Regions from separate parts of the Kitasatospora sp. NPDC127035 genome, predicted to be linked through region 3. Evidence: riboswitches for the same ligand, from Rfam matches in the RefSeq annotation. Region 3 holds a riboswitch; each other region holds the start of a gene.

Region 1 (2,189 bases), on a different contig from region 3:
GACCTCGGGCTGGCTGCCGGCGCGGCCCGGTCCGCCGGTCTGCCCACCGAACTCGGCCTGAAGGCAGCCGAGTTGTACGCGAAGTTCGCCGCCGACGAGGGTGCCGGACTGGATTTCTCGGCGATCATCACCACCCTGGGAGGGAGCGCGCAGTGACCGCGTACGAGACGATTCTGGTGGAGCGCAAGGGCCGGGTCGGGCTGATCACGCTCGACCGGCCGAAGGCGCTCAACGCGCTCAACACGCAGCTCATGAACGAGGTCGTCGCCGCGGCGAGGGACTTCGACCGGGACCCGGGGATCGGCTGCCTGGTGATCACCGGCTCCGAGAAGGCGTTCGCGGCCGGCGCCGACATCAAGGAGATGCAGTCCCTCGACTTCGTCGAGGCCTACCTCGGCGACTGGTTCGCGGCCTGGGACGACCTGGGCAGGATCCGCAAGCCGATCGTCGCGGCGGTCGCGGGCTACGCGCTGGGCGGGGGCTGCGAGTTGGCGATGCTCTGCGACATCCTGCTCGCGGCGGACACCGCGAAGTTCGGCCAGCCGGAGATCAAGCTGGGGGTGATCCCCGGGATCGGCGGTTCGCAGCGGCTCACCCGGGCGGTCGGCAAGGCGAAGGCGATGAACCTGTGCCTGACCGGCCGGACGATGGGCGCCGAGGAGGCCGAGCGGGCCGGCCTGGTCTCCCGGATCGTCCCGGCCGACCGGCTGCTGGCCGAGGCGCTGGCGACGGCCGAGAAGGTCGCGGAGATGTCCGCGCCGGCGAGCATCATGCTGAAGGAGGCGGTCGACCGCGCCTTCGAGACCACCCTCGCCGAGGGCGTCCGCTTCGAGCGGCGGCTCTTCCACGCCGTCTTCGCCACCGCCGACCAGAAGGAGGGCATGGCGGCGTTCGCCGAGAAGCGGCCGGCGTCGTTCACCCACCGCTGACAACTGACGACCGCCGCCACCCACCACCGCCACCCACCACCGCCACCACCCACCGCCGGCACCCACCGCCACCACCCACCGCCGGCACCCGGGCCGAGGCGCGCCGTGGTGCGGCGCCCCGGCCGCGGGGCGCCGCACCACGGGGCCGTCGGCCCGTCGAGCGGCGTCCGGGCCCTCCCGGGGGTAGGTCGCCGACGACCTGCCCGGATGCGCTGTGATGTGACGCACGGACCCTTGACCCGGCCTTTCGGGCGTCGCCATGATGGGCCGTCATGTTCTGACTCCGCCGTCGGGGGAAGTCCGGTTCGAATCCGGCGCTGACCCGCAACGGTAGGCCGCCGACGGCTGTCGGCGGCGAGCCCGAGTACCCGGCGGCGGAGAGGTGTCCACTCCTCCCGTCGTGGTCTGCGGGCCGGAGCTCCGAGAGCTGCCCCCGGCCCCCCGCGGACGCTCTCCGGGCCCCTGCGTCCAGGCCCGGAAAGGCTCTCATGCCCGCGCTCCGCCGCACTCTCGGACTGCTCGCCATACCCGCGCTCGCCCTCGCCACCGCGCTCCCGGCGGTCACCGCCGCACACGCCACCCCCGCACGACTGTCCTCCCCGACCGTCCGTCCGGACGCCGCCGCGGCGGGCTGGCTGGCCCGCCAGCTGGTGGACGGGGACCACTTCGAGTCGGTGTTCGACGGCACCGCCTACCCCGACCAGGGCCTGACCATCGACGCCGTGCTCGCTTTCGCCGCCTCCCGCAGCTCCGACCAGGCCGCCGCGAAGGCCACCGCCTGGCTGGCGAAGCCCGACGTCATCGGCGGCTACCTCGGCGACGGCACCACCGAGGCGTACGCCGGGGCGACGGCCAAGCTGCTGCTCGCCGTCGAGGTTCGCGGCGAGAACCCGACCGCCTTCGGCGGCGTCGACCTCCCTGCCCGGCTCCGCTCGCTCCAGAGCCCGAGCGGCCGCTTCTCCGACCGGTCCCAGTGGGGCGACTACAGCAACGCGTTCGGCCAGTCGCTCGCGCTGATCGCGCTCAAGCGCACGCCCGGTGGTGCTCCGGCCGCCGCCGTCGACTTCCTCGCCGACAGTCAGTGCGCCGACGGCGGTTTCCCGGTCTCCTTCGGCCAGGCCACCTGCGCGAGCGACGCCGACGCCACCGCGCTGGCCGTCCAGGCCCTCGCCGCGACCGGCCGCACCGCGAAGGCGAACGCCGGGCTCGGGTGGCTGACCGGCCACCAGAACGCCGACGGGGGCTTCGCGGCGGCCGGAG
Region 2 (2,189 bases), on a different contig from region 3:
GCTTCCCGTGGGCGGCGGCCGTCGCGTACACGTACTGGGCGATCGGGGTGGAACCCACGAACCCGAGCGCCTGGACCCGGGGGTCCTCCAGCAGCGTGTCCACGGCCTCCTTGCCCCCGTTGACGACGTTCAGGACGCCCGGCGGCAGGCCCGCCTCCAGGAACAGCTCGGCCAGCCGCAGCGGCACCGACGGGTCCCGCTCGGAGGGCTTGAGGATGAAGGCGTTGCCGCAGGCCAGGGCGGGCGCCGCCTTCCACAGCGGGATCATCGCCGGGAAGTTGAACGGGGTGATGCCGGCGACCACGCCGAGCGGCTGGCGCATCGAGTACACGTCGATGCCGGTGCCGGCGCTGTCGGTGAACTCGCCCTTCAGCAGGTGCGGGATGCCCGCCGCGAACTCCACCACCTCCAGCCCGCGCTGGAGGTCGCCGTGGGCGTCGGCGACGGTCTTGCCGTGCTCGGCCGAGAGCAGGCGGGCCAGCGGCTCGCGTTCGGCCTCGACGAGCTGGAGGAAGCGCAGCAGCACGCGGGCGCGGCGCTGGGGGTTCCAGGCGGCCCACTCGGACTGGGCGCGCTCGGCGTCGGCGATCGCCGCCTCGGTCTCGGCGCGGCCCGCGAGCGGGACCCGGGCCTGGACCGTGCCGGTGTTCGGGTCGTAGACGTCGCCGAAGTCCCCGGAGGTCCCGGGGACGTGCTTGCCGCCGATGAAGTGGGTGAGTTCACGGACCATCACAGACCTGCTCTCGTCAGGGTGTCGGGAAGATCCGAGGGAAGGGCGCACGACGGACGCCCGCGCCGCGCTCGGGTGAGCGCACGCGTCGGGCCGTCGCCGGGCGCGGCGAGCCGTCAGGGAGACGGGTGTGCCGCAGCCGTCGCAGGATCACCAGGGTCGGGAAGGGCGCGGACCGGTGCCATGCGTGTTTGCTCCATCCTCGTGGACAACACGGAACACCCGCAGTCGGTATCCTGACTCCCGGATCAGCGCGCGTCGCCCGGCCTTCCCGGCTGGCTGCCAGTGGCTGGTACTGCGGCGACGCACTCCCCGGTCACAGTGGCGGGACCGTGCCGGATTCACACCGGCTTCCCTGCACTGCGGGCCTTGTCCACGACCATATAGTTGGACGTCCTAGTAAGTCCAGGGCATCCCTCGCCGCCGCCGTCCGTTCCGCGACCTCCTCCGGCGCGGCGACGTGGTTGTGGTCCGCGTGGAAGAAGTCCCTCACCTCGTCGTGCGGTTGGGCCGGTCGCAGCACCGGACCGGCGCCGGAGTCGCCGAGCTCCGCAACCCTCGTGACGGCCTCGCGGCAGCTGCCGTGCAGGGCGATCCTTCCGCCCGGCGGGGCGTGCCCGGCCCGGGTCCGACCAGCGCCCCCCGTCCGAGAACGAGTCCGGTGTCACGTTCACGATTCCCCTCACCGCACACCGGTCCCAGTCGGGTATTCCCGGAAGCCCGTACGAACGTCTCTCCATGCGCCTATGGTGCCCTTCTGCGAGGCCGCGCCGGACTTTTTCCCGACGGGCCGGGAATCCGCGGGGAACCGTCGGTGGAAAACACCGGAACAGGCCCGCCGGACGTATGCGTGAGAAATCTCGTATCACAGGATGGACGGACGCGTGTGCGATCCCACCGCTCTGGATAGCCTCCTCCCATGACACTCGGAATCCCTTCCAGACGAACCGATCACGCGGCATCCGTCCGCGAACTCCTGGCCACCGGTCGGCGTTCCTTTTCCTTCGAGTTCATGCCGCCGCGCAGCGCCGCGGCGGAGGCCGGCCTGTGGAACGCGATCCGCAGGCTGGAGGCTCTGGCACCCACCTTCGTGTCGGTGACGTACGGCGCCGGCGGGTCCACCCGGGAGCGCACGGTGAACGTCACCGGGCGGATCGCGCAGGAGACCACCCTGACGCCGACGGCCCACCTGACGGCCGTCGGCCACAGCGTCGCGGAGCTGCGGAACATCCTCGGGCACTACGCCGACCAGGGGGTCCGCAACATCCTGGCCCTGCGGGGCGATCCGCCCGGCGACCCGCTCGGCCCCTGGGTCCGCCACCCCGCAGGCGTGGCGTACGCCGCCGACCTGGTGCGGATGATCAAGGAGTCCGGCGACTTCTGCGTGGGTGTCGCGGCCTTCCCGGAAATGCACCCCCGCTCCCCGGACTGGGATTCCGAGATCCGTTTCTTCATCGAG
Region 3 (2,189 bases):
CGGAGCACACCCCGGAGGCGATGGGCCGCCCGCCGCGCGTGGACGACCACGGCGGCGAGGTCTACGTGTACCGGCGGGCCGCGATGCCGTGTCTGGTCTGCGGCACCGACGTCCGGACCGAGGAGCACGCGGCGCGGAACCTCTTCTGGTGCCCGTCCTGCCAGCGGGCGTAGCCGTTCCGGGCAGCTGACGGGGGCTCCGGGGCGGAGCCGCCCGGCAGCCGACCGGGGTGCCGCTCTGCCGTCGCCCGGGGTGCGGACCCGGGGTTGCCCCCCTGCCCGGCCGGTCGGTCAGCCGGCCGCGGCGGCGCTCCCGGGCTCCACCCCGTCGGCCGGCTGGTCGGGGAACTCGACGTGCTCGTCACCGGCGCACTCGTCGAGCAGGGGGCGCATGGCCTCGTCCACAAGCCGGTAGCGCACCACACGTCCGTCCTTCTCCCCGGCCACCACGGCGGCGGTGCGCAGCAGGCGCAGTGCCTGCGAGACGGCCGGGTCGCGCATGCCGGTGGCGACCGCCAGGTCGCTGACGGCCAGGGGACCGGCCCGGTGCAGGGCGAGCAGCAGGGAGAGCCGCCCGGGGTCGGCGAGCAGGGAGAACCGCTCGGCCCAGGCGCGGACGTGGCCGGTGTCGCCGATCGCCGCGATCGCCTCGCAGACCCGGTGTCCGTCGATGGTGCGATGGCCCGCGCGGTCGGCCGGTACGAGATGCATGCCCGCATTCTTGCAGCCGGCGACCTGTGATCCTTGACACCTGCGCAGGTGCGCAGCCTTGCACGGGTGTTCGGGGACCTCTACGTTGATCCCCGCCGTGGTGCTCGGGAAGACCGGTGGAGGACCCCCAGGGGTCCCAGTCCGGAGCGGCCCTCGCCACTGTGATCGGGGGAGTCGTCCGTGCCCACGACGCCACTGGGTGCCTCGCGCACCTGGGAAGGCGGGTACGGAAGCCCGTAAGCCAGGAGACCGGCCACGGCATCTCACGAGGTATTTCCACGAGGTGCTGGAGCGTGATCCCACGATGACCCTGCCCGAGACCGCCGCCGATCCCGCAGTGTCCGCCGCCCTGCCGACCTTCCGCTGGAGACGGGCGGACACCCTCCGCACGGCCGGCCTGATGGGCGTGATCCTGGCCATGCACGTGGTGGCCTTCGGCACCCTGATCTTCCTGGTCGCGCCGGAGAAGTACGAGGTCGGAACCCAGGTCTTCGGTGTGGGCCTGGGCATCACCGCCTACACCCTCGGTATGCGGCACGCCTTCGACGCCGACCACATCGCGGTGATCGACAACACCACCCGCAAGCTCATGGCGGACGGCAAGCGGCCGGTCTCGGTGGGCTTCTGGTTCGCCCTCGGGCACTCCTCGATGGTCGTGCTGATGGCGGCCCTGGTCGCGGGCGGCGCCCAGCTCGCCGGCACGCTGATGGACGACGAGTCCACCACCCACCAGTGGCTGGGCGTGGTCGGCACCTCGGCCTCCGGCGTCTTCCTCTACCTGATCGGCGCGCTCAACCTGGCCGCGCTGTTCGGCATCCTCAAGGTGTTCCGCTCGATGCGCGCCGGGCGGTACGACGAGGCCGAGCTGGAGGAGCACCTGAACGCGCGGGGCCTCCTGGCCCGGGTGCTCAACCGGGCGACCCGTTCGATCACCCGGCCGGGGCAGATGTTCCCGGTCGGCATGGTGCTGGGCCTGGGCTTCGACACCGCGACCGAGGTGTCGCTGATGGTGATGGCCGGCTCCGGCGCCGCCTCCGGCCTGCCCTGGTACGCGATCATCTGCCTGCCGCTGCTGTTCGCGGCCGGGATGAGCCTGTTCGACACGCTGGACGGCACGTTCATGAACTTCGCCTACCAGTGGGCGTTCTCCAACCCGGTGCGGAAGGTGTACTACAACCTGACCATCACCGGGCTGTCGATCGCGGTGGCGTTCATCATCGGGACGATCGAGCTGGTCGGGGTGCTGCACGAGAAGCTCGACCTCACCGACCCGGTGAGCGGCTGGGTCGCGGAGATCTCGCTGGACAACGTCGGCTACGCGATCGTCGCGCTGTTCGTGGTGGTCTGGGCCGCGGCCATCGCGTACTGGCGGCTGGCGGGTGTCGAGCGGAAGTGGAGCCCGCAGGCGGTCCGGCCGGTGCTGGCCGCCGGACCGATCGTCGAGCCGGCCGGCGACGGCTCGTAGCCGACGCGGGACCG
Region 4 (2,189 bases), on a different contig from region 3:
CGTCGAGTCCCAGGGCTTCCTCTCCGAGGCCTCCCTGCCGATGGCCTCGATGCTCCTCCTGGCACTGGAGCACGAGCAGCTGTCGGCGCCGGCCCGCTACCGGGTGCTCGACCTGCTGATGGCGTGCGTGGAGGGTGAAGCCGACCTCAGCGCCTCGGCGGCCGGCCACCCCGACATCGAGGAGGAGTGCTGCGACGCGGTGCGGCGCGGGATCCCGCTCTTCTACGAGGAGTTGGCCGCCGGGAGCACGCCCGGTGCCGGCGAGCCCGCCTACCTCATCCTGCGTGCCCTCGGCGAGGACACGGAGCGGCTGGACGGCATCCGGAAGGCCGGTCTCGGGTAGGCGTTCCCTGAGGTGTGCCTCGTGATCCGGGGGCCGGGCGGTGATGCCGACCGGCCCCCGGATCATGTTCGAGCGGTCCCGCCAGGTGGCCGCCGGCCGATCCCGGACGCGGCCCGGAAGGCCGGGTGGGAGACGAAGGGCAGCGCCCCGGGCACCGGGGCCGACGCCGACCACGAGCCCCGGAAACTGATCGGCGACGCCGACCGACCGTTCTCGGCCACCCGGGCGCGCTCGCCGACGAACCATCCGAACGATCGCCCCAGGTACCGACCGACACCGACCTGACCACGCCTGATACCTTGCAGTGGCCATGGTGTTCGGGAAACCGGTCTGAGTCCGGTGCGGCCCTCGCCACTGTTGCCGCGGAGTGCCGCGGCCCTCGCTGACCGGCTCTGCCAGCGGTCAGGGCCACTGGGTCGGCTGGAAGAGCCACCCGGGAAGGTCGGCTGCGGCGTGTCGATGCGGAAGCCAGGAGACCGGCCACGGCGCGACATGTTCCACGAGGGTTTTGGAGAACACGTGCCCAGCGCTCTGCCGTACCCGTTCCGTTCCATACGTTCCGCACGTCCCGTAGGTGCCGTAGGTCCCACAGGTCCGGTACGCGTCGGCCGCGCGGTCGCGGCCTTCCTGTTCACCGGTGTGCTCGGCGCCTGCGCGGGCGCCCCCGCACCCGACACGCCCAGTGCGACGGCCGGCAGTGCCGGGCCGGTCACCGTGAACAACTGCGGGACCACCGTGACGGTCGGCGCGCCGCCCGAGCGGCTGGTGACGCTCAATCAGGGTGCGACCGAGGTGGCCCTGGCCCTCGGCCTGGAGTCCCGCATGGCCGGTACCGCCTATCTCGACAATGCCGTCCCGGAGAAGTGGAAGGCGGCCTACGACTCCGTGCCGGTGCTCTCCAAGGACTACCCGACGAAGGAGAAGCTCCTCGCGGCGCGGCCCGACTTCCTGTACGCCTCCTACTCCAGCGCGTTCACCGACAAGGTCGCGGGCACCCGGGACGAGCTGGGCGGCCAGGGCATCCCGTCGTACCTGTCCCCGTTCGGCTGCTCGGACAAGAGCCAGGTGCCGCCGCCGACCTGGCAGGCGATGTGGGGCGAACTGAACGACGTCGCCAGGGTCTTCGGTGTCACGGAACGGTCCGCCGCGATCCAGCGGCAGCAGGAGCAGCAGCTGGCCCAGTTCACGGCGACGGCCGCGGGCAAGGGCCTGAAGGTCCTGTGGTTCGACTCGGACACCAAGGCACCGTTCGTCGGCTCCGGCCACGGCGGGCCTCAGCTGGTGCTCGACGCCGTGGGGGCCCGCAACGTCTTCGCAGACCTGCCCGGTGCCTGGCAGAACGTGAGCTGGGAGAAGGTCGTCGCCGCGGACCCGGACGCCATCGTGCTCGCGGACGCCGACTGGGACACGGCCCAGTCCAAGATCGACTATCTGCAGGGCGACCCGGTGCTGAGCAAGCTCACCGCCGTGCAGCGCAAGGCCTTCGTGGTGGTGCCGTTCTCCGAGTCGACCCCCGGTGTGCTGCTCGCCGACGGTGCCGCCCGGGTGTCGGCGGGACTGGGCCGACTGCACCCGGGATCATGACCGCCACGTCCCCTCCCGCCGTGCGGCTCACCGGTCCGGGCCGCACGGCGGCGGCCCTGGCCGTCGCCGCAGCCCTGCTCCTGGCCACCGTGCTCCTCGGTCTGGCCGTGGGCTCGCACCACGAGCCGGTCCGGACGGTGATCGACGTCGTGGTGCGCCGTCTCGGGCTGGGCGACCCGCACGTGACGCTGCTGGACGACCAGATCGTCTGGCAGTTGCGGCTGCCCCGGGTTCTGGGAGCGGCTGCCACCGGCGCCGGTCT

The links. Region 3 has a riboswitch for cobalamin ahead of ACFWIC_RS29740 (HoxN/HupN/NixA family nickel/cobalt transporter). Riboswitches for the same ligand answer to the same signal wherever they lie in the genome.
Region 1: linked by a shared signal. The riboswitch ahead of ACFWIC_RS21375 (prenyltransferase/squalene oxidase repeat-containing protein) and the one ahead of ACFWIC_RS29740 (HoxN/HupN/NixA family nickel/cobalt transporter) in region 3 are both predicted to bind cobalamin.
Region 2: linked by a shared signal. The riboswitch ahead of ACFWIC_RS21350 (CoA-acylating methylmalonate-semialdehyde dehydrogenase) and the one ahead of ACFWIC_RS29740 (HoxN/HupN/NixA family nickel/cobalt transporter) in region 3 are both predicted to bind cobalamin.
Region 4: linked by a shared signal. The riboswitch ahead of ACFWIC_RS09870 (ABC transporter substrate-binding protein) and the one ahead of ACFWIC_RS29740 (HoxN/HupN/NixA family nickel/cobalt transporter) in region 3 are both predicted to bind cobalamin.

What each region holds. Positions count from the first base shown of each region.
Region 1 is NZ_JBHXDN010000030.1:75,342-77,530, forward strand. It holds gene mmsB (3-hydroxyisobutyrate dehydrogenase) at 1-156, shown strand, start outside; gene ACFWIC_RS21370 (enoyl-CoA hydratase) at 153-929, shown strand; cobalamin riboswitch at 1,181-1,320, shown strand; gene ACFWIC_RS21375 (prenyltransferase/squalene oxidase repeat-containing protein) at 1,418-2,189, shown strand, end outside.
Region 2 is NZ_JBHXDN010000030.1:69,341-71,529, reverse strand. It holds gene ACFWIC_RS21350 (CoA-acylating methylmalonate-semialdehyde dehydrogenase) at 1-730, opposite strand, end outside; cobalamin riboswitch at 939-1,129, opposite strand; partial or broken gene ACFWIC_RS21345 (dihydropteroate synthase) at 1,345-1,470, opposite strand; gene metF (methylenetetrahydrofolate reductase [NAD(P)H]) at 1,650-2,189, shown strand, end outside.
Region 3 is NZ_JBHXDN010000055.1:10,372-12,560, reverse strand. It holds gene ACFWIC_RS29750 (DNA-formamidopyrimidine glycosylase family protein) at 1-173, shown strand, start outside; gene ACFWIC_RS29745 (metalloregulator ArsR/SmtB family transcription factor) at 291-710, opposite strand; cobalamin riboswitch at 792-983, shown strand; gene ACFWIC_RS29740 (HoxN/HupN/NixA family nickel/cobalt transporter) at 1,015-2,175, shown strand.
Region 4 is NZ_JBHXDN010000011.1:66,405-68,593, forward strand. It holds gene ACFWIC_RS09865 (WD40 repeat domain-containing protein) at 1-343, shown strand, start outside; cobalamin riboswitch at 638-843, shown strand; gene ACFWIC_RS09870 (ABC transporter substrate-binding protein) at 863-1,927, shown strand; gene ACFWIC_RS09875 (FecCD family ABC transporter permease) at 1,924-2,189, shown strand, end outside.